Regions from separate parts of the Microbacterium rhizophilum genome, predicted to be linked through region 2. Evidence: predicted binding sites of a transcription regulator. Region 2 holds the regulator's gene; the other holds the start of a gene.

Region 1 (11,411 bases), on a different contig from region 2:
GGGTCGACGAGCGGCAGCGCCTCGCCGGTGATGCCGGCGGCCGTGATGTCCGTGAAGTCGTCGAGCCCGTCGACCGTGACCGAGCCGCCCGCGGTCGAGACCTCGAGGCCGAGCACGTCGAGGTCGAGGCCGCCGACGAGGTCATCCAGCAGACTGCCCGCGTCGAGCAGGTCGCCCACGGTGTCGGCGACGCCGCCGGTTCCCTGGATGGCCGTGTTCAGCGTGCCGATGAGGCCGGCGATCGCGTCGCTGTGCAGCACGATGTCGGCGCCGGCCACCATGTACTCGCCAGGCACCGGATCGTCGCCGATCTGAAGCTCGCCGTCGAGGATCTCGGCGCGCGAGGACACGGCGCCGATCTCGAGCGCCGCGGTGTCGATGACGCTCTCCGCGGGGACCGCGAGGCCGAGGTCGTCGAGCAGGCTGATCACGTCGAGTCGCGTGGGTTCGGCGTCTCCCGCGCTGGCGGGGTCGAGGTTGACCGCGCCGTCCTCGCCGACGACGCCGGCCTGCGCGATCGCGTTGGCGGCCGGGCCGAGCGTGGCGGCAGCGGCCTCATTCGTATTGCCCCGGACGTCGCCGGTCGCCGCGACGGCGCCGAGGCTGCCGAGCGTGAGCAGGCCGGACTCGCCGTCGGGTGCGAGCACCGGAAGTGAGAGCGCCGGGATGGTGAGATCGACCGTGCTGAGCGCCTCGGCGGTGACGTCGCCCTGCACGTAGAGCTCGCCGTCCGGATAGGCCGCGTGCGCCTCGGTCACGTTCAGCAGGTCGAGCGACACGATGTGCGAGAGCACCGTCTCCGCGTACGCCTCGGACAGCTGGTCGGTGTAGTCACCCGGTGCGGCGGATGCCGAATCGGCCGAGCCGTTCACTGCGATCGCAGCTCCCGATGCGACGAGTGTCGCTGTCGTGAGTGCGGCGATAGGAGTCAGTCCCCCTTTTTCGTACCAGCGACGCGACGCTCTGCGCCTGGACGTCGTGGCCCCCACTGACTTTTCCATGAGTCTCCAAGGTTCGTTTCGAGAGACGGCAGGATGCTCCCCGCTCCCCTGCGAGGCCCGCCCGACGACGTCGAGTATGCCGAGATACCGACACACCGGGTCGCCAAGCTCACAGTAGCCTGTGAGTGCGAGATATCGGTATCAAGGTGTCACGCCGCCGGAAGCGGCTGCCGGGACGACCGATCGTCAGGCGTAGGAGGCGGAGAATTCGCCGCCCGCGAGCACGCGACCGACCAGGTCGAGCAGGCCCAGCAGGTCGGCGCTGCGCGCGGTCGCGGCGCCGCGACCGGATCCATCCAGCGTCACGGTCTTCCAGGCGAGACCGCCGTAAGAGATCCGGACGTCCGCTCGCGGCTCGCCCGTGAGCGTCACGGTGCACTCATTGGCGGTCGCGAGGCCGAGCAGGCCGGTGCGCGTCGTGCGGCAGCTGGTCGAGTGCTTCAGAGACGCCGGAGCCGTGGGGGTCGGCGCGGCGGACGGCGAGGGCTCGGAGGACGCGGACTGCGACGGGGAGGGCGTCGAGGGAGCCGTCGTCGGCGAGGGCGCGGAGGACGGCGACGGCGCGGCCGAGGTCGTGGGGGCCGGTGCGCTCGAGGCCGGGGCGCTCGGCCTCGGCTCGGCGGATGTCGAGGTGGTCGGCGTCGGGCGCGGCTCGGCCGCGGAGCCGGATGCCTCGTCCGCCGGCCCGGAGGGGGTGGACGTGGGGGCCGAGGGCGGGGCGCTCGGTTGCGGGGCCGTCGGCGAGGAGCCGCCGCCGGCGCCCTGTGCGGTGCCGTCCCTCGCCTCGCGCGCCTCTCCGGCCGGGGCCTCGGGCGCGTCCCGATCCCGGTCGGCCTCGTGCAGGCCGACACGCACGCGACCGCCCTCGGCGACGAGCGGCCGGGTCGTCTCCGTCGGCTCAGGCCGGACGTCGGCGAGTGCGGGATCGTCGTACGCCGAGTTCGATCCGTCGCGCGGCGACGGCGCGAACGCCGCGACGCCCACCGCGACCAGGGCGGCGATCATTCCGGCCGCGGCGATCTGACCGCCGCGCCGCAGCCGCGAGGGGCCGGCCGGCTCGGCCTCGACGCCGAACGACAGCTCGGGGGCCGCGGGCAGCGCCCCGGCGGCGCGCGTCGCGCCGCTGTGCACGACCGGCTCGGCGTAGACCGGCATGAGGAGGTCGCCCGCCTCCTCGACCGACTTCGGGGCGATCGGCTCCGCGGCGGGAAGGAACGTGCCGCGGCGTGCCGGGCCCTGCCCGGGCGGCGCCGCGTCGGCGCGCTCGTGCTCGCTCATCGATCCCCCACCCCCGTGGCGCCCGCGCGAAGGCGGGCGATATCCGAGGCAACCTATCACGCCGCCGATGAGAGGACGCTTCCGGAATCCCGCCCGGACCGGGCAGAAGTCCCCGTTGCGGCTCAGTTCGCGGCGATCACCGCGAGCACCGCGTCGCCGTAGGCCTCGCGCTTGCGCTCGCCGATTCCCGAGATGCCCGCCAGTCCCTCGGGGGACGTCGGGCGGCGCTCGGCCAGGGCGCGCAGCGTGGCGTCGGCGAACACGACGTACGCGGGCACGCCCTGCTCGCGCGCCTGCTCGGTGCGCCATCCGCGCAGGGCCTCGAACAGGGCGCGGTGCTCCGGGGCGAGCTGCGCGGCGGCGGACACCTTGCGCGCGCCGCCCCCCGAGCGCGAGACGCGACCGATGACGTCGCGGCGCAACGGCACCGGGGTCTCGCCGCGCAGCACGCCGGGGCTCGTCTCGCTCGGTGCGAGCGTGCCGTATTCGCCCTGCGCCACGAGCAGCCCGCGCGCCAGCAGCTGCCGGATCACGCTGCGCCAGTCCTGCTCGGACAGGTCGGCCCCGATGCCGTACGTCGCGAGCGACTCGTGGCCCATCTTGCGGAGGCGGTCGGTGGACGCACCGCGCAGGATGTCGATGAGGTGCCCCGCGCCGAACGCCTGGTTGCGCTCGCGCTTGAGGCGCACGATGGTCGACAGCAGCTTCTGCGCCGGCACGAGCCCGTCCCACGTCTCGGGCGGCGTGAGGCACGTGTCGCAGTTGCCGCACGGCTCGGACGGCTGGCCGAAGTACGACAACAGGTTCTGGCGTCGGCAGTCGACCGTCTCGCACAGCGCGAGCATCGCGTCGAGGTGCTGGCCCTGACGCTGCTGGATGGCGCGGCCGCCGTCGCCCTGCTGGATCAGCCGGCGCTGCTGCACGACGTCGCCCAGCCCGTAGGCCATCCAGGCCTGCGCGGGCTCGCCGTCGCGGCCGGCGCGGCCGGTCTCCTGGTAATAGCCCTCGACCGACTTGGGAAGGTCGATGTGCGCGACGAAGCGCACGTCGGGCTTGTCGATGCCCATGCCGAACGCGATCGTCGCCACGACCACGACCCCGTCCTCGCGCAGGAACCGCGACTGGTGCCGCGCGCGCGTGGCGGCGTCGAGACCCGCGTGGTACGGGATCGCGTCGATCCCCTGGCGCGCGAGGTGCTCGGCCGTCTGCTCGACGGCCTTGCGGCTGAGCGCGTAGACGATGCCCGCGGATCCCTCCGGCTGGGACCGGATGAACGCCAGCAGCTGGGCGCGGGGCTCGGTCTTGGCCTCGATGCGGTACCGGATGTTCGGCCGGTCGAAGCTCGCGACGAAGTGCCGGGCGTCGGGCAGGCGCAGCCGCTCGGTGATCTCGCGGTGCGTCTCACGCGTGGCGGTGGCGGTGAGCGCGAGACGCGGCACGCCGGGGAACCGCTGCGCGAGGTCGCCGAGTGCGAGGTAGTCGGGACGGAAGTCGTGGCCCCACTGCGAGACGCAGTGCGCCTCGTCGATCGCGATCACGCTGAGGGTGCCGCGCTCGAGCAGGCGCAGCGTGGCCTCGCCGCCCAGGCGCTCGGGCGCCACGTAGAGCAGGTCGAGCTCGCCCGCGAGATACGCGCGCTCGACGCGGGCGCGCTCGTCCGGCGCCTGCGTCGAGTTCAGGTACGCCGCCCGCACGCCGTTCGCGACCAGCGCGTCGACCTGGTCGTGCATGAGCGCGATGAGCGGCGAGACCACCAGCCCCGTGCCCGGCCGCACGAGCGCGGGCACCTGGTAGCAGACGCTCTTGCCACCGCCCGTGGGCATCAGGACGACCGCGTCGCCGCCCGCGATCACGTGCTCGACGATCTCCTGCTGATCGCCGCGGAACGCGTCGAAGCCGTAGACGGTCTTGAGGGCTTCGAGGGGCGTGGCGTACACGGCGGGGCGCACGCCGGAGGCCGCCGGAGCGGGAGCCGACGCGGGCGCCGCGGGAGGGGCTGCCCACTCGTCGGGCGGCGGGGCGTCGAGGTACGGGTCGTAGGGCGGCTCGTCGTACGGCGGCGGCTCGTACGGGATCCAGTCGCCCGGACCGCCCTGATCGGCCGGGTCGGCGGGCGCCCACGAGCCCCAGCCGGACGGGGATTCCTGGGCGCTCGGGGTCACGCCTTCGAGTGTAGGCGGCGCCCCCGACACGTCCCGGGGTGTGCAGCCGGCGCACCGCATCCGGCCGGTGTGGACGAGTCGCTTTCCGATGTCCCCCGCACGCCGTAGCGTGGCCGCCATGGCGGAGATCACGGTGACGAGGAACGACGAGGCGGGCCGCTACGAGCTGCACTTCTCGGACGACACGCACGACCGCACGCTCGCGGGCCACACGTCCTTCGAGCAGGGCACGGGGCGGATCCGGTTCACGGGGACCGAGATCGATCCGGCCTTCCGCGGCAAGGGGCTCGGCGAGACGCTCGCGTCGGAGGCCCTGGCCGATGCCGCGCAGCGCGGCGACACGATCGTGCCGTTGTGCCCGTTCATCGCGGCGTACCTGCAGAAGAACGAGGTGGCCGGGGCGGTCGTGGAGTGGCCGGGCGGCACGCCGCTCGACGCGGCGACGCAGGGCGAATCGCCGGCGTGACGTGACCCGATACGACGCCGAGGCGGCACCGTGGGACCTCGCGTCCGACGCGTGCGACGGTCCGCGCGAGCTGCTGCTCGCCCCGCGCGAGGTGCCGCTCGGCGGGGTGCGCGCCATGGCGGTGCACCGGTCGCTGCCGCAGCGCGATCTGCCCACCGTCGGCGCGTGGTGCTTCTTCGACCGCTTCGGGCCGCAGGACGCCGTGATGCGCGTCGATCCGCATCCGCACATCGGGCTGCAGACCGTGACGTGGCCGCTGGTCGGCGAGGTGCGCCACCGCGACAGCATCGCCAGCGACGTGACCGTCCGCCGCGGCGTGCTGAACATCATGACGTCCGGACACGGGATCTCGCACTCGGAGTACTCGGTCGGCGACGGCCCCGGCCCGCTCGACGCGCTGCAGCTGTGGATCGCCCTGCCCGACAGCCGGCGTCACGGCGGGCCCGCGTTCGAGCGCCACGAGGACCTGCCTACGCTGATCCTGCCCGCCGCGGAGGGGCCGGATGCGACGGCGACGGTCGTGGTCGGCGAGCTGGCCGGTGTCGACTCGCCCGCGACCGTGCACACCCCGATCGTGGGCGCCGAGGTCGTCCTGGCGGCCGGATCCCGCACCCGCCTCCCGCTGCGTCCCGAATGGGAGCACGCGATCGCGGCGGTCGAGGGCGACGTGGTCGTGCATGCGGGCCGCGGCGGGGAGACGACGCAGCTCGGTCCGCTCGACCTCTTCTACCTCGGCGTGAACCGCGCCGGCGTCGACGTCTCGAGCGAGACCGGCGGGATGTTCTTCCTGCTCGGCGGGGAGCCCTTCGACGAGGACCTCGTGATGTGGTGGAACTTCGTCGGGCGCGACCACGACGAGATCGTCGCCGCACGGGAGGCGTGGGAGGCCGGATCGGAGAGGTTCGGCCACGTCGTCTCGCACGGCGCGGAGCGCATCCCGGCACCGCCGATGCCGCAGGTGCGGCTCACGCCGCGCCGCCGGCGGATCTGATCTCGCCGCGCCCGCCCGCACCTGCCCTAGGCTCGCGACATGGCGCCCTCGCCGCTGTCCACCCGCACGCTGCTCGTGTGCGCGGCCATCGGCGTGGGCACGGGCCTCCTCGGCGCGCTCGCCGGCTGGATCACGGTCGCGGTGCTCGCGACCGCGCCGATGGTCTACGGCTTCGTGCTGGGCGCGCACGTGCTGCCCGGCGTCATCGCGCAGCGCCTGCTGCGGCTGCCGGGCGTCGCGATCGCGACGCACCTGCTCGCGGCCCTCGTCTCGAGCGCGTTCGCGCCGGTGTACGTGTGGCAGTTCCTCGCGACCGCCGTGCTGTTCGGCGGCCTGCAGGAGGCCTCCGCGGCCATCTCGCGGTACCGGTCCTGGGCGCCGCTGCGGGCCATCGCGACGGCCGTGGTGATCGGCGCGCTCGTCGCCGTCGCCGTCGCGTTCGCCGCCGACCTCGACGAGCTCGCGCCATGGGTCCAGCTGGTCTACCTCGTCCTCGCGGTCGTGGGACCCGTCGCGTGGACGATCGCCGGACTGAGCATCTCCGCCGCGCTCGGCCGCGCGGGCGTCGCGTCCGGCACGCGTCCGCCGGCGCGGGGCCGCGCCGCGCACGGAGGTTAGGGCGCCCTTACCGTCGGCTAGGGTGAGCCCGTGCCTCCGGCCGATCCCCCGCTGCTGCGCCTGACCGGCGTCTCGATCACGCATCCCGACGCGATCCGGCCGACGCCGCGCGACGTGACGCTGGAGGTGCGGCGCGGCGAGGTCGTGCTGCTGCTCGGGCCCAGCGGTTCCGGGAAGTCCACGCTCGCGCTCGCGCTGAACGGCCTGGTGCCGCAGGCCGTGCCCGCGGCGCTCGCGGGCACGGTCGAGATCGACGGCGTCGACACCGCCGCGAGCACGCTCGCCCAGCTCAGCACGCGCGTGGCGATGGTGTTCCAGGATCCGGATACCCAGGTCGTCACCGGCACGCTGCTCGACGAGGTCGCGTTCGGGCTCGAGAACCTGACGCTGCCGGCGGACGAGGTGCTCGCGCGCGCCGAGGCCGCGCTGCGCCGCATGGGGCTGTGGGAGCGGCGGGCGTGGAACCCGGACCGGCTCTCGGGCGGCGGCCGTCAGCGCCTCGCCATCGCATGCGCGCTGGCGATGGGATCTCCGCTGCTGGTGCTGGACGAGCCGACGGCGAACCTGGATCCGGTCGGAATCGACGACGTGTACGCTGCGCTCGCGGACGTCGTCGCGAGGGGGGACCGCGCGGTGGTGCTGGTGGAGCACAACCTGGACGCGGCGGTCGGGCTCGCGACGCGCGTGGTCGTGCTGGACGGGACCGGGAGCGTCGCGGCGGACGGCCCCGCCGCCGCCGTGCTGCGCGACCACGCCGAGGAGCTCGCCGCGATCGGCGTGTGGCTGCCCACCGCGACGCTCGCCGCCCTGCGCCTGCGCGAGACCGGCCGGGCGCTCGATCCGCTGCCCCTGACGCCCGGCGAGCTGCGCGCGGCGCTGGATCCCGCCGAGCGCGACGCGGCGGCGACGCACCTCCTGCGGGGTCCCGCCGGCGATCCGGATGCCGCTCCGCTCGTGCGGGTGCGCGGGCTCACGCTCGCGCGCGGGCGCGCCGAGGTGCTCCGCGACGTCGACCTCGACATCCCGGCGGGGTCGTTCACGGCCGTGATCGGGTCGAACGGCGCGGGCAAGACGACGCTCGTGCAGGCGATCGCGGGGGTGACCGCTCCCCCGCCGGGACGCGTCTCGGTCGCGGGACTGGACCCGGGAACCGCGTCGCCGCAGGCCCTCGCGACCCGCATCGGCTTCGTGTTCCAGAACCCCGAGCACCAGTTCGTCGCGGGCACGGTCTTCGACGAGCTCGCGCACGGACTGCGCTTGCGCGGCCTGCCCGATGAGGAGATCCGCGGCCGCGTGGACGCCATGCTCGAGCGGTTCGGGCTCGCCGAGCGCGCGGACGCGCATCCGTTCCTCCTGTCGGGCGGGCAGAAGCGGCGCCTGTCGGTGGGTACGGCGCTGATCTCGAGCGGCACCGATGGCGGCCCGGCGCTGCTGGCCCTGGACGAGCCGACGTTCGGGCAGGATCGCGCCCGCGCGGAGGAGCTCCTCGCGCTGCTGCGCGAGCTGCATGCGGCCGGCACCACGGTCGTCATCGTGACGCACGACCTGCAGCTGGTCGCCGAGCACGCCACGCACGTCGTGGTGCTCGCCGGCGGCCGCGTGGCCGCCGCGGCGGCGACAGCGGAGGTGTTCGCGGATGAGGCGCTGCTCGAGCGCGCCGGCCTCCGACTGCCGCCCGTTCACCGGGCGCTGCGCGCCGAGGCGGCGGTCGCGGCGGGCGGCGAGACCGCAGCGCCCTGCCGAGACAGCAGCGGACACGTGCAGTCTCGTGCGGGGGATGCGGTCTCGGCTCCGGACGACGCCCGGCAGCTCCCGGACCCGTACGCGCCGCCGCCGCCCGCGCCGGCGTGGCGCTTCCTGCACCATCTCAATCCGCTGGCGCTCATCGCGGCCACCGCGCCCGCGATGATCCTGCTGGTCTTCACGCGCGACCTCGCGACGCCGCTGGCGATGCTGATCCTGGCCGCGGTGGTGCTCGCGGCGGGGGCCCGCCTGCCGCGGCGCCTGGCCGCCGGGCTGCTGGCGGGCGTGCCGCTCGGCGTCGCGGCCGTGGGGCTCGGGTTCTCGCTGTGGGTCGATCCGGCCCAGGTCGCCGCGACGCCCGAGATGCTGCGGATCGGCGGATGGACGCTGCACGCGGGCGCGTTCGCGATCGGCTTCGCGACCTCGCTGCGCCTCGCGGCGATCGTGATGCTCGCGGTGCTGAGCGGCGTGGTCACGGCGGGTCCCGACCTCGTGCGGGCGAGCGTGCAGCACCTGCGCGTGCCGTACCGGATCGGCTACACGGCACTCGCGGCGTACCGCTTCGTGCCGCGGTTCGGGCACGAGCTCGAGGTGATCCGCGCGGCGCATCGCGTGCGCGGCCAGGGCGCCGCGGCTCCGTGGGGACGGATCGCGCGCGGCTGGGGCTACATCGTGCCGCTGCTGGCGAGCGCGATCCGGCATGCCGAGCGCGTCGCGCTCGCGATGGACGCCCGCGCCTTCGGCGCCTTCCCCACCCGCACCGAGCGGCATCCGGTGCCGTTGCGGGCGCGGGACCTGGTGTTCGTCCTGCTGTCCTGGGCGGCGACCGCCGCGGTCTTCCTCTCCGTCTCCTTTCTTGCCTGATCTCTCCCGAGGGCCCATGAAGCGCGTCGCGGGCGCCGCCCGGATCCATCCGCGTGACACTTTGGATCTATCTTCGATAGTCCTTGACATCAATTCGGATCTTTGTTCGACTTGTGGAATGAGGTGGCAGGGGCAGGAACTCGGCGTCGCGGACGACAACGCGTTGCCCGGCATGGAGCTGCTCGACGGCCTCGTGCGCACCGTCACGACGCCGGAGTTCGCGGGTGTCACGTTCCATGAGGTCGCGGCCAAGTCCGCGCTCAATCATGTCCCCCGTTCGAGCAGCATGCCCTTCGACTGGACGATCAACCCCTACCGCGGGTGCACGCATGCCTGCGTCTACTGCTTCGCGCGCGGCACGCACGAGTATCTGGACCTGGATGCGGGGGCCGACTTCGACTCGCAGATCGTGGTGAAGGTGAACGTCGACGAGGTGCTGCGGCGGGAGCTCGCGCGGCCCAGCTGGAAGCGGGAGCACGTCGCGCTCGGCACGAACACGGATCCGTATCAGCGCGCCGAGGGGCGATACCGGCTGATGCCCGGGATCGGGACCGCTCTGGCGGATTCGGGCACGCCGTTCTCGATCCTGACGAAGGGGTCCCTGCTGCGCCGCGACCTTCCACTGCTGACGCGGCTGCACGACCAGGTCCCGATCTCGATCGCCATGTCCATCGCGGTCTACGACGACGAGCTGCAGCAGGCGATCGAGCCCGGAACGCCCACCGCGCAGGCACGGCTCGACACCGTGCGCGCCGCGGCGGATGCGGGCTTCCCCGTGGCGGTGTTCATGATGCCTGTCCTGCCGCACCTGACCGACTCGCCCGAGGCGCTGGACTCGGCGCTCGCGCGCGTGAAGGCCGCGGGGGCCGCGCGCGTCGTGCACGGCGCGCTGCACCTGCGACCGGGAGTGAAGCCGTGGTTCATGCGCTGGCTCGCGCGCGAGCATCCCGAGCTGCTGCCGGCGTACCGCGGCCTCTATCCCGGGGCGTCGGTGAACGCGCCGCAGGCGTATCGCTCGATGCTGGCGCAGCGGATCCGTCCGCTCATCCGGTCGCATCGGCTCGACGGCCGCAGCGACGCCGATCCGTGGCGCCGACCGAGCGGGCCCGCGCCCGCGCGGATCGTCACGACCTCCCGAGGGAGGGCCGCCGCCGCGGCCGTGGCGCCGGAGCCGGCGCGGCTGTTCTGAGCCTCACTCGTACGCGGGCGCGGCGGGCAGGCCGAAGAACTCCTCGAGCGTGTGGTGGCCGCCCTCGTGATACACCTCGGCGAGCTCGGGCCCGATGTAGCGCAGGTGCCATGGCTCCGGCTCGTAGCCGGTCGTCGGCGTGTGCCCGCTCTCATAGCGGATGATCCAGCCGTAGCGCCACGAGTTCTCCACGAGCCAGCGGCCCTGCGGCGTCGCGCCGAACTCGTAGATCGTGCCGCATCCCGCGTCGGAGCATGCGACAACGTCGGCGGCGAGGCCGAGCTGGTGCTCGCTGAACCCTGGATGCGCGGACAGCGCGTCGGCGTCCTCCTGGCCGCGGGCCCCGACCTGCGAGTCGTAGGTCGAGACCTGGTCGTCGTACGACCGGTACCCGCTGAACAGCGCGAGCCTGCCGGAGCCCTCATCCCGCGCCGCGGCGACCAGCTTCTCGAACGACTCGACGACGTCGGCGCGCAGGCTCCCCTCGACGACGTGCGAGGGCGGCACGGCCAGTACCCCCGGCGCGTAACGGATCGGATCGAGCGGCCGCTGCTTGTTGACGACGACCCACGGCAGCGCCGGATCGTCCAGCGGCACGCATGGCGCGTCGCCGGCGAGGATCGCGGCGTGCATCCCCTTGGCCCCGCCGAACGCGTCGAGGAGGGCCGCCGGGTCCTTCGCCCGGAGCGCGCCGTCGGCGCCGCATCCCTCGGGAGGCTCCGTCGCCTCCACCTGCACGATCACCGGCACGGGCAGCAGCGCGGCGGCGGCCTCGGGACCCCCGGAGCGGACGACCTCGGCCGCCTCGCCGCGCGAGACGAGCTGGTTGATGAGCGAGACCTCCGAGGCGAGGAGGGCCCCCGCCGCGAGCGCGACGAGCGCCACCCGCCGTGCGCGGCGCAGCAGCACGACCCGGTGGCGGGCCGAGACCCGCTGGGCGTAGCTCATGTCCCCATTGTGAACCGTGCTCCGGCTCACGTCTCGGGCAACGGTGCCCCGGCGCGCCGCCGGAGCTCCGGCCTCAGGCCGAGTACGACACGCCCCAGCGGGCGGTCCAGGTCTCGCCGGGGGCGAGGCGGCGGACGTCCCGGCCGGAGTT
Region 2 (11,411 bases):
CACCGTCTGATCGGATCGGCGCCCCGTCACCCGAGAGGGAGGCGGGGCGCTCGCGGTCTCCTACGTCTGCGGCAGCGCGAGCGGCTCGGTGGGGGGCGAGCCGTGCCGGCGCACCTTCAGCACGCGATACCCCTTGCCTGTGGCGGTGCGGTACACGCTGAAGCCGTCGTCGAACGTCGTGGCGAGCCAGCGCTGCAGGGAATCCGATCCGAGGTCCCGCTTGACCACGAGGTGCGCGTCGCTGCGCTCCGCGAGACGCGGGATCCACGTCTCCATGAGTTCGTGGAGGATCGACTTGCCGACGCGGATCGGCGGGTTCGAGCGGATCGTGCGGAACGTCACGTGCTCGGGAACATCCTCGGGCAGCACGGCGTTGACATTGTCGAGGCCGAGGGATGCGGCGTTGCGGCGCACGAGATCCAGCGCGCGCTCGTTCACGTCGACGGCCCACACGCGTGCGTGGGGCGACATCATCGCCATGCTGAGCGCGATGGGGCCCCAGCCGCAGCCGAGGTCGAGGAAGTCGCCGCCGGCGGGCGGTTCGGGAGTGTTCGCGAGCAGGACCGACGTGCCCACGTCGAGGCGCTCGGGGCTGAAGACCCCGGCCGCTGTCGTGAGCTCCACGGTGCGTCCGACCAGGGGCACTCGGATGCGGCGGAGGTTCTCGGCACTGGTGGGACTCGCGGAGAAGTAGTGGTCCACCATAGGGGGCCAGCGTACCGGAGGAGCCGCCATCACGGGGAGACGGGCGCCCGCGGATCGGGCCCCCGGAACACCCCCCCGTAGCCGCGCGACACGCGGGAGAATAGGCTGGAGAGCTCGATGCCCGCGGATGGCCGCGGACCGCATCGGAATGAAAGGCATGGATGACTGACACCACCACCCCCGATCCCACCGCCGCGAACGGCCTCGAGGTCGACGTCGACCTCGCCCGCGCGCTGGGGGCGCCCGACCTGGTGGACCGCGTGCTGGCGCGCGCCGAGTCCCGCACCGGCGCGAGGGTGTTCGGGTCGGCGCAGGCGCTGCAGGACGTCACGACCACGGGCGACGGATCCGCCGACGGCGAGCAGTGGGACCGCGAGGAACGCGCCGCGCTCCGCCGCGTCGCGGGGCTGTCGACCGAGCTCGAGGACGTCACCGAGGTCGAGTACCGGCAGCTGCGCCTCGAGAACGTGGTGCTGGTCGGCGTGTACTCGCAGGGCTCGCAGCTCGACGCCGAGAACTCGCTGCGCGAGCTCGCGGCGCTCGCCGAGACCGCCGGCGCCGTCGTGCTCGACGGCGTGCTGCAGCGGCGCCCGCACCCGGATCCCGCGACGTACGTCGGCCGGGGCAAGGCCGCCGAGCTGAAGGACATCGTCGCCGCCGTCGGCGCCGACACCGTGATCGCCGACACCGAGCTCGCGCCCAGCCAGCGGCGCGCGCTGGAGGACGTCGTCAAGGTCAAGGTGATCGACCGCACCACGGTGATCCTGGACATCTTCAGCCAGCACGCCAAGAGCCGCGAGGGCAAGGCGCAGGTCGAGCTCGCGCAGCTCGAGTACCTGCTGCCGCGCCTGCGCGGCTGGGGCGACTCGATGAGCCGCCAGGCCGGTGGCCAGGTCGGCGCGGGCGGCGCGGGCATGGGCTCGCGCGGACCCGGTGAGACGAAGATCGAGCTGGACCGTCGCCGCATCCGCACGCGCATGGCGCAGCTGCGCCGGCAGATCCGCGACTTCGCGCCCGCGCGCGAGGCCAAGCGGGGCGAGCGCAAGCGCAACACGATCCCCTCGGTCGCGATCGCCGGCTACACCAACGCCGGCAAGTCGAGCCTGCTGAACCGTCTGACGAGCGCGGGCGTGCTGGTCGAGAACGCCCTGTTCGCGACGCTGGATGCCACGGTGCGCCGCTCCGAGACCTCGGACGGTCGCGTCTACACGCTCGCCGACACCGTGGGCTTCGTGCGGAATCTGCCGCACCAGCTCGTGGAGGCGTTCCGCTCGACGCTCGAGGAGGTGGCCGACGCGGATGTGATCCTGCACGTCGTGGACGCGCACCATCCGGATCCGGCCGGTCAGATCCAGACCGTCCGCGACGTGATGGGAGACGTCGGCGCACGCGACATCCACGAGATCGTCGTGTTCAACAAGGCCGACCTCGTCGACGACGACGCGAAGCTCGTGCTGCGCGGGCTGGCGCCTGCGGCCGTGTTCGTCTCCTCGCGCACGGGCGCCGGCATCGACGAGCTGCGTCAGGTGGTCGAGGCCGCGCTGCCGCTGCCGGACGTCGAGCTGCGCGCGCTGGTGCCGTACGAGCGCGGTGACCTGATCTCGGCGATCCACGAGCAGGGCCACCTGCTCGAGCGCTCGCACGAGGAGGGCGGCACGCTCGTGCACGCGCACGTGTCCGAGCGACTCGCGGCGGCGCTCGAGCCGTTCCGGGTCGCGTAGCGTGCGGATCCGGCCGTACGCGCCCGGCGATCGGGACGCGGTGGCCGACATCTGCCTGCGCACGGCGGACGAGGGATCCGACGCCACCGGCGTCTTCGCGGACGACGGGCTCTGGGCCGACGTGTTCGCGCTGCCGTACGTGACGCGACACCCGGAGCTCGCGTTCGTCGTCGAGGCCCCGGATGGCAGGGTCGTGGGCTACGTGCTCGGGACGGACGACACGGACGCGTTCGAGGACTGGTTCGCCGGATCGTGGTGGCCGCGGATCGCGGCGCGGCACCCGCGCCCCGACGTCGAGCGCACGCGCCAGGACGGAACGCTGATCTACGCGTACGGCCGCCGCGCGGGGCACGAGCCCTACGCGGGGCAGGGCTACCCGGCGCACCTGCACATCGACCTGCTGCCCGAGGCGCAGGGACGCGGGCTGGGACGCCGCCTCATCCTCACGCTGCTGGACGAGCTGCGCCGTCGCGGCGTGCCGGGTCTGCACCTCGTCGCGTCCGCGCGCAATGCCGGCGCGGTGGCGTTCTACGACCGCATCGGCCTGACGCGCCTCGACTCGCACCCCGGCGTGCAGGCATTCGGCGTGCGGCTCGACCGATGAGCGAGCCGGGGTCCGCGCGCGTCGTGCTGTGGGACTTCGACGGGACGCTCGCACACCGCGCGGGGCTCTGGGCCGGGGCCATGGTCGAGGCGCTCGTGCGCAGCGGCGCCGTGCCCCTGCCGCCGGAGGACCTGCGACCGCACCTCGCCGCGGGCTTCCCGTGGCACACGCCGGACGAGCCGTGGGGCGCGATGCCCGCGACCGAGTGGTGGGGCCGGCTGCGGCTCGTGCTGCAGGCGGCATACGCGCGGGCGGGACTGGACGACACGGTCGCCGCGCACGCGGCCGAGTTCGTCGCGCTCGAGTACTACCGGCCGGATGCCTGGACGCTGGTCGACGGCGCGGCCGAGGCGCTCGAGACCACGCGAGCGGCGGGCTATCGCAACGTCGTGCTCAGCAACCATCCGCCCGAGCTCGCGGGTCTCGTGGCGGCGCTCGGGCTGGATCCGCTCGTCGACCGCGTGATCACGAGCGCCGAGGTCGGCGCGGACAAGCCCCACAGCCTGATCTTCGAGCACGCGCTGCGCGTCACCGAGGCGGGGCCGGACGTCTGGATGGTCGGCGACAACCCCGTCGCGGACGTCGCGGGCGCCGAGCGCGCCGGCATCCGCGCGATCCTCGCCGATGGCGCCTATCCCGACGCGCTCGGCGTGACGGTCCTCGAGGCGGCCCGCCTGATCGCCGGGGACCGGCCCGCGGGCTGCTGAGGCCGCGCACAGGCCCACCGGCCCGGGCGCAGGCTCATCCGTCCCGCGAGTGCACTCGCGTCACATCCGTCCTGCATGCGGGCGCCCGGATGCTCCGACCGGCTCTCGGGGCGCCCGGTCACCAGGGGAGGCCGCCCGCCCACTCGCAGAATCGCACGACCTCCGGGCGGCATCCGAGGTACCCGGAGGCGATCTCTGGATCGTCGCGCATCCGATCCCGTGCGAAGCGCAGCGGATCACGGCCGAGGCCGGCACCGCGCGCCCGCCGGTCTCCCGCCGTCAGATCGCCGTGCCGGACCGGGCCGATCCCCCCGGATCAGTCGAGCTCGATGGGCGGGACGCCGGGGGTGTCGAAGCCGAGGATGCGGCCGAGGAAGGCCAGCTCCGACTCGAAGGCGCGCACGAGCGTCTCCGCCCGGCGGAAGCCGTGCGACTCGCCGTCGAACAGCACGTACGCGTGCGCGACGTGGTTGGCCGCGAGCGCGTCACGCAGCGCCTCGGACTGCGAGGGCAGAACGACCGGATCCTCGGAGCCCTGCAGGATCAGCAGGGGCGTCCGCAGGGTCTCGGGGCGCGACAGCGGCGACCGGCTCACGTACAGCGGCTCCGCCTGGGGGAGCGGCCCCACGAGGCCGTCGAGGTAGCGCGCCTCGAAGTCGTGCGTGTCCTCCGCGAGCCTGCGGAGATCCGCGACGCCGTAGCGGCTGATGCCTGCGGCGAACGCGTCCGTGTCCGCGACGGCGCACAGCACGGTCCAGCCGCCCGCGGATCCGCCCTTGATCGCGATGCGCGCGGGATCCGCCAGGCCGGCGGCGGCGATGCCGCGGGCGGCCGCGGCGGTGTCCGCCACGTCGGCGATGCCCCAGCGGCCCCGCAGCCGCTCGCGATAGGCGCGGCCGTACCCGGTCGATCCGCCGTAGTTGACGTCCAGCACGCCGATGCCGCGGCTCGTGAAGTACGCCACGGCGAGCGACAGCTCGCCCGAAGCGTGCGCCGTCGGACCGCCGTGCACGAGCACCAGGTACGGTGGCAGCTCGCCGTCCGGCGCCGTGACGTCCGGGTTGGTGGGCGGGTACGCGAACGCGTGCACCTCTCCGTCCGGACCGTCGAACGTGAGCGCGCGCGAGCTCGGCAGCCACGCCGCATCCAGCGCGGGCACACCGCCGCGGACGGCCGTCAGCGTGTGCACGTCGACGTCCAGCAGCCACAGCCCGCCGGGCACCCGGGCGCCCGCCCCCGTGAGCAGCACGCGCGAGCCGCGCACGTCGCGGATCAGGATGCCGCCCGACAGCGGCGTCTCGAGGACCTCGACCGTGCCCCCGGCCGGATCGAGCACCACCAGCTCGTCGGTGCCGTGCGTGCGCACCGCGACGACGCGGCCGTCGGCGAGGGGCGCGTACCAGCGGGCCCCGAGGTTCCACAGCGGTCCTCCCGTGTCGGCATCCGCGGCGGCCAGCGGCTCCGACGCCCCCGCGGCGTCGAGGCGCACCCGATGCAGGTTCCAGCGGCCCCCGCCCGGGCCTTCGCCCGCGGGATCGGCGCTGAACATCAGCTCGTCGTCGCCCGTCCACTCGGGCTGCAGCGCCGCGACCGGCCCGGTGGCGGTGCGCCCGCCGGCGATCCGCACGTGATCCGTGACCGTGCCGTCGGGCCCGATCCGGCCGACGCGCAGCTCGGCGGCATCCCACGGCATGTCCGGGTGGTCCCACGCGATCCACGCCAGGCGGTCGCCCCGAGGGGCGGGATAGGCGAGGAAGCCGGATCCGACCGCCACGCTCAGGATCGCGGAGGCGTCGTCCGCGGCCGAGCCGTCCAGCGGGATCACGACGATGTCGCGTGCGGGGATGCGGTCGGCGCGCAGCGTCTCGCGCACGGCCCACAGGCGTCCCTCGGCGAAGGTGAGGTCGCCGAACGACATGCCGAGACCGGCGGGAGTGAGCGGGACGGGCTCGCCGTCCGCGGTCATCCGGTGGACGCGCTGATCCGATCCCTCGACGAACAGCAGCTCGCCGTCGTCCGTCGCGGTCCACGCGCCGCCGCCGTACTCGTGCACGCGGGAGCGCGCGCTCCACGGCGCCGGCAGCAGCACATCCGGCTCGCCGTCGGCCTGGCGCAGGATCGCGGTGCGCCCCCTCTCGGCGGGGACGCTCTCGCTCCACCAGATCTCGCCCCGCGGGCCGACGAACCGCGCGCCGTCGAGGCGCGGGGACCCGCCCGCGATGTCGGACGCCTGCAGCGGCGACGGCCAGGAACCGTAGGGAAGCGTGGACATGCCCCCACGCTATCGGGAGGCTCGGACGCGGGTCAGACCGCGCGCATCACCGCGACGATCTTGCCCAGCACCACGGCCTCGTCGCCGAGGATCGGCTCGAAGGCGGAGTTGCGGGGCAGCAGCCACGTGTGCCCGTCGCGCTGGCGGAACACCTTCACGGTGGCCTCGCCGTCGAGCATGGCCGCGACGATGTCGCCGTTCTCCGCCGTGTTCTGCACGCGCACGACGACCCAGTCGCCGTCGCAGATCGCGGCGTCGATCATCGACTCGCCGCTGACCTTGAGCATGAACAGCTCGCCCTTGCCGACGAGCTGCCGCGGGAGGGGGAAGATCTCCTCGACCTGCTGGTCGGCCGTGATCGGCACGCCCGCGGCGATGCGGCCCACGAGCGGCACCATCGCGGCGTCGCCGACGCTCGGCACGCCCGCATCGAGGTTCTCGCCGGACTGGCCGGGCAGGTCGATCAGCACCTCCATCGCGCGCGTCTTGCCGGGGTCGCGCCGCAGGTAGCCGCTGAGCTCGAGCTGGCCGAGCTGATGCGTGACGCTCGAGAGCGACTTGAGCCCCACCGCGTCGCCGATCTCGCGCATGGTGGGCGGGTAGCCCTTGGACTGGATGGAGCGCTGGATGACCTCCAGGATCGCCAGCTGCTTGTCGCTCAGGCTCTTGCGCCGACGCGTACGACGCTTCTCGTCGAGTTCGGCGGGCGTCGTGGCGGCGCTCATCTGACCGGCTCCTTCTCCTCCGACGGTGAATGTCGGTGGCCCGTGGTGGGGTGTCTCTGTCATCGAAACCGTATCCGAACCGGCCCGGGATTCGGAAGATCCGTTCGAGCGTGTCGCGGATCGGGTCGGACCGGATTTCGAAGAAGGCGTTGACACATTCGAAGATTCGAAGATAGATTCGGAACAGAGCTTCGCATCCGGCCCTCCCGGCCGAGGTGCCGGGTGCGAAGCCTCTCCGAACGAAGAAGGAGCATCCGATGAGCACGGTCAGCATCACCGCATACGAGGTCCCGGCCCGCACGCGGGTGAGCGGCGCTCGCACGGCGACGCGCCTGCGGCTGACGCGCCGCGGGCGCCGCGTGCTCGCGGCGATCGCAGCCGCCCCCGTCGCCGCCGGTCTCGCGCTCGCGATCGTGAGCGGAGGCGGAGCGCTCGCGTCGCGCGACGCCGGCGCGCCTGCGGGCACCTTCGACTCCGTCACGGTGATGCCCGGCGAGTCGCTGTGGTCCATCGCCGAGGAGGTGGCCCCCGCCGCCGACCCCCGCGACGTGGTCGACGCGATCATCGCGCTGAACCAGCTGCCGTCCTCGGCGGTCGCCGCGGGCGAGCGCCTCGCGATCCCGGCCGAGTACTCCGCCGGCTGACCCGGCGGGGCCGCCGTCCCGCGGCCCTAGCATGGAAGGGTGACGGTCTCTCTCGACGACTTGCCGATCCGCGACGACCTGCGCGGCCAGAAGCCCTACGGAGCGCCCCAGGCGCCGCTTCCCGTGGCGCTCAACGTCAACGAGAACACGCATCCGGTGCCTCCGGAGGTCGCGGACGACATCGCCGACGCGGTCGCGCAGGCGCTGCGGGACGTGAACCGCTACCCCGATCGCGAGTTCCTCGAGCTGCGCGAGGGCTTCGCGCAGTACCTCGGCCACGGCGTCGACCCGTCCCAGATCTGGGCCGGCAACGGCTCCAATGAGGTGCTGCAGCACCTGCTGCAGGCCTTCGGCGGTCCCGGGCGCACGGCGTTCGGGTTCGAGCCGACCTACTCGATGTACCGGTTGCTCACGCGCGGCGTCGGCTCCGAGTGGCTCGCCGGCACGCGCGGTCACGACTACCGGATCAGCCCCGAGGACGCCGCCCGCCAGGTCGCCGACGCGCGACCCGACGTGGTCTTCCTGTGCGCGCCGAACAACCCCACGGGCACCCCCCTCTCGCTCGACGTCGTCGAGGCCGTCTACGACGCCGCCGACGGCATCGTGATCGTGGACGAGGCCTACCAGGAGTTCGCGCCGCGCGACTCGCCGTCCGCCATCACGCTGCTCGGAGGCCGGCCGCGGCTGGCCGTCTCGCGCACCATGAGCAAGGCGTTCGCGTTCGCGGGCGCGCGCGTCGGCTACCTGGTGGCCGATCCGGTCCTGATCGACGCACTCCGGCTCGTCCGGCTGCCGTACCACCTCAGTGCGCTGACCCAGGCCGCCGCGACCGCCGCGCTGCGTCACGCCGACACGATGCTGGGCATGGTCGACGAGATCGTCGCGCAGCGCGACCGGATGGGCGCCACGCTCGAAGCGCTCGGCTACCAGGCGCACGAGTCGTGGACGAACTTCATCCTGTTCGGCGGCGTCCAGGACCCGGCCGCCACGTGGCAGGCGCTCTACGACCGTGGCGTGCTCATCCGCGACATCGGCATCCCCGGTCACCTGCGCGTGACCGCGGGCACCGAGGAGGAGACCACCGCGTTCCTCGAGGCGCTCTCCGATCTCGGGGGTCGCTGAGGCCGGCCCCGGAGCGCGGTGCCGTGCCCCGACTAGGATCGAAGGCATGACGACTGCCCGAATCGCGCGCCGCACCCGCTCCACCAGCGAGTCGAGCGTGGAGCTGGAGCTGAACCTCGACGGCACCGGCAGGAGCTCGATCTCGACGAGCGTGCCGTTCTTCGACCACATGCTCACGGCGTTCGCGAAGCACTCGCTCACCGACCTGACCGTGACGGCCACGGGCGACACGCACATCGACGCGCACCACACGGTGGAGGACGTCGCGATCGTCCTCGGGCACGCGATCCGCGAGGCGCTCGGCGACAAGGCCGGCATCTCGCGCTACGGCGACGCGCTCGTGCCCCTCGACGAAGCGCTCGCGCAGGCCGTCGTGGACATCTCCGGGCGCCCGTACCTCGTGCACGAGGGCGAGCCCGCGGGCTTCGAGCAGCACCTGATCGGCGGCCACTTCACCGGATCGCTCGTGCGCCACACGTTCGAGGCCCTCGCGTTCAACGCGGGCCTCACCGTGCACGTCCGGGTGCTGTCGGGCCGCGACCCGCACCACATCGCCGAGGCGGAGTACAAGGCGTTCGCGCGCGCGTTCCGGCAGGCCAAGGCACTCGACCCGCTGGTGGAGGGCGTGCCGTCGACCAAGGGCGCGCTGTGAGCGCAGCCGCCGACGAGAGCCGGGACGCCGGGCGCCGCCCGGTCGTCGCGGTCCTGGACTACGGCTCCGGCAACATCCACTCCGCCGTCAAGGCGCTGGATGCCGCCGGCGGCGACGTGCACCTGACGCGCGACCCGGGGCTCATCCGCGAGGCCGACGGTCTGCTGGTGCCTGGCGTGGGCGCGTTCCAGGCCGTCATGGACCAGCTGCGCGCGGTGCGCGGCCCCGAGATGATCGAGCGCCGCCTCGCCGGCGGCCGCCCCGTGCTGGGCATCTGCGTCGGCATGCAGGTCATGTTCGAGCGCGGCGTCGAGCGCGGTGTCGAGACCGAGGGCCTCGGCGAGTGGCCCGGCGTCGTGGACGAGCTCAAGGCGCCTGTCGTGCCCCACATGGGCTGGAACACGGTCGAGGCGGGGGAGGGCTCGCGCCTGTTCCGCGGCCTGGAGGACGAGCGGTTCTACTTCGTGCACTCGTTCGCCGCCCAGGAGTGGACGCTCGAGGCGCACGGTCCGTTCGCCCAGCCCGTGGTGACGTGGGCGCGGCACGGCGGACGCTTCCTCGCGGCGGTCGAGAACGGGCCGCTGTCGGCCACGCAGTTCCACCCCGAGAAGTCCGGCGAGGCGGGCATCCGGCTCCTGCGGAATTGGATCGAGGGCCTGCCCGGGGCTACCCTCTGAGATCGTGCCCGCGACGGGAGATGCCCGCCGCACACCGTCCCGCACCGGACGGGCCGAAACCACACCTGGAGCTATGAACGATTTCGCGTCCACGCCCGGACTGATCCTGCTTCCCGCCGTCGACGTCCAGGGCGGCAAGGCCGTGCGCCTCACGCAGGGCGCCGCCGGATCCGAGACCGACTACGGCGACCCGATCGAGGCCGCGGAGAACTGGGCCAAGCAGGGCGCCCAGTGGATCCACCTGGTCGACCTCGACGCCGCGTTCGGCCGCGGCAGCAACGCCGGCGTGCTGCGCAAGGTGATCAAGCACATGCGCGGCATCAGCGTCGAGCTGTCGGGCGGCATCCGCGACGACGCGTCGCTCGAGGCGGCGCTCGAGAGCGGCGCGCAGCGCATCAACCTCGGCACCGCGGCCCTCGAGAACCCCGAGTGGACCGCCTCGGTGATCGGCCGGTACGGCGAGGCCATCGCGGTGGGTCTCGACGTGCGCGGCACGACGCTCGCGGCGCGTGGCTGGACGCAGGAGGGCGGCGACCTCTGGGAGGTGCTCGAGCGCCTCGAGGAGGCCGGCTGCAGCCGCTACGTCGTGACCGACGTCACGAAGGACGGCACGCTGCGCGGCCCGAACATCGACCTGCTCCGCGAGATCACGTCGCGCACGAGCCGGCCGGTGGTCGCCTCGGGCGGTGTCTCGAGCCTCGACGACATCGCGGCGCTGCGCCGCCTCGTGCCGAACGGCGTCGAGGGCGCCATCGTCGGCAAGGCCCTCTACGCGGGCGCGTTCACGCTCGCCGAGGCACTGGATGTCGCGGCCGACTGACGGCGAGGACCCGGCGGCCGACTCGGCGGGCGTCCCCTGGGAGGGGCGCCACTTCGAGGCGAATCCGCACTCGGGTGACGACGGATCCGCGGATCCCGCGCTGCTCGCGGCGCTCACGGCGTTCCATGCCGGCGGGGGAGATCAGGTCGCCGTGATCGACGCGCTGCGTCATGCGCGCGTGCTGATCCCGCTCGTGGCCGAGAAGGGCGACGAGGGCGTGGGCGCCCACGGCCTGCCCGTCGACAAGACGCAGGAGCTGTCGATCGTGACCGTGGCCGCACCCGACGGCCGCAAGGTGCTCCCCGTGTTCAGCTCGGTCGCCGCTCTCGGCCGCTGGGACCCTGTCGCCCGTCCGATCCCCGTGGAGGCGGTGCGCGCGGCGCTGGCCGCCTCGTCGGAGCAGACCGACCTGATGGTGCTCGACCCGACGTCCGAGACCGAGTTCGTGGTGCGACGGCCGGCAGTGTGGGCCGTCGCGCAGGGGGAGCCGTGGGAGCCGAGCTTCGTCAGCCCCGACGTGTTCCTCGGCCTGCAGGAGAGCATCGCGGGGGAGCTCGCCGTGCTGGATCTGGGCGTCGAGCCGGGCGATCCCACGGGACGGCTGCGCGGCCCCGAGCTCGTGGTGCGTCTCACGCTGATGTCGGGCCTGGATCGCGCGGAGCTCGACGCGGTGCTCGCGCGGCTCGCGCGCCGCTGGTCGGCGGACGACCGCGTCGCCACGCTGGTCGACTCGCTCTCGGTCAGGCTCGACAGCGCGTAGCC

Evidence for each region. The regulator LexA, encoded in region 2, represses DNA repair genes until DNA is damaged. The targets are predictions, from matches to a motif close to TCGAACANNTGTTCGA.
Region 1: the regulator LexA is predicted to act here: its motif matches at 9,218-9,233, upstream of AAD528_RS11645 (Rv2578c family radical SAM protein).

What each region holds. Positions count from the first base shown of each region.
Region 1 covers NZ_JBCNUN010000006.1:136,145-147,555, reverse strand. The annotation lists gene AAD528_RS11680 (choice-of-anchor G family protein) at 1-872, opposite strand, end outside; gene AAD528_RS11675 (hypothetical protein) at 1,188-2,279, opposite strand; gene recQ (DNA helicase RecQ) at 2,402-4,441, opposite strand; gene AAD528_RS11665 (GNAT family N-acetyltransferase) at 4,560-4,907, shown strand; gene AAD528_RS11660 (pirin family protein) at 4,909-5,898, shown strand; gene AAD528_RS11655 (ECF transporter S component) at 5,938-6,516, shown strand; gene AAD528_RS11650 (ATP-binding cassette domain-containing protein) at 6,547-9,123, shown strand; gene AAD528_RS11645 (Rv2578c family radical SAM protein) at 9,242-10,312, shown strand; gene AAD528_RS11640 (M15 family metallopeptidase) at 10,316-11,260, opposite strand; gene AAD528_RS11635 (aldose 1-epimerase family protein) at 11,334-11,411, opposite strand, start outside.
Region 2 covers NZ_JBCNUN010000010.1:25,681-37,091, reverse strand. The annotation lists gene AAD528_RS14790 (APC family permease) at 1-10, shown strand, start outside; gene AAD528_RS14785 (class I SAM-dependent methyltransferase) at 61-705, opposite strand; gene hflX (GTPase HflX) at 867-2,426, shown strand; gene AAD528_RS14775 (GNAT family N-acetyltransferase) at 2,467-3,030, shown strand; gene AAD528_RS14770 (HAD family hydrolase) at 3,027-3,737, shown strand; gene AAD528_RS14765 (prolyl oligopeptidase family serine peptidase) at 4,054-6,009, opposite strand; gene lexA (transcriptional repressor LexA) at 6,042-6,734, opposite strand; gene AAD528_RS14755 (LysM peptidoglycan-binding domain-containing protein) at 6,992-7,378, shown strand; gene AAD528_RS14750 (histidinol-phosphate transaminase) at 7,418-8,500, shown strand; gene hisB (imidazoleglycerol-phosphate dehydratase HisB) at 8,547-9,152, shown strand; gene hisH (imidazole glycerol phosphate synthase subunit HisH) at 9,149-9,829, shown strand; gene priA (bifunctional 1-(5-phosphoribosyl)-5-((5-phosphoribosylamino)methylideneamino)imidazole-4-carboxamide isomerase/phosphoribosylanthranilate isomerase PriA) at 9,903-10,649, shown strand; gene AAD528_RS14730 (SseB family protein) at 10,633-11,409, shown strand.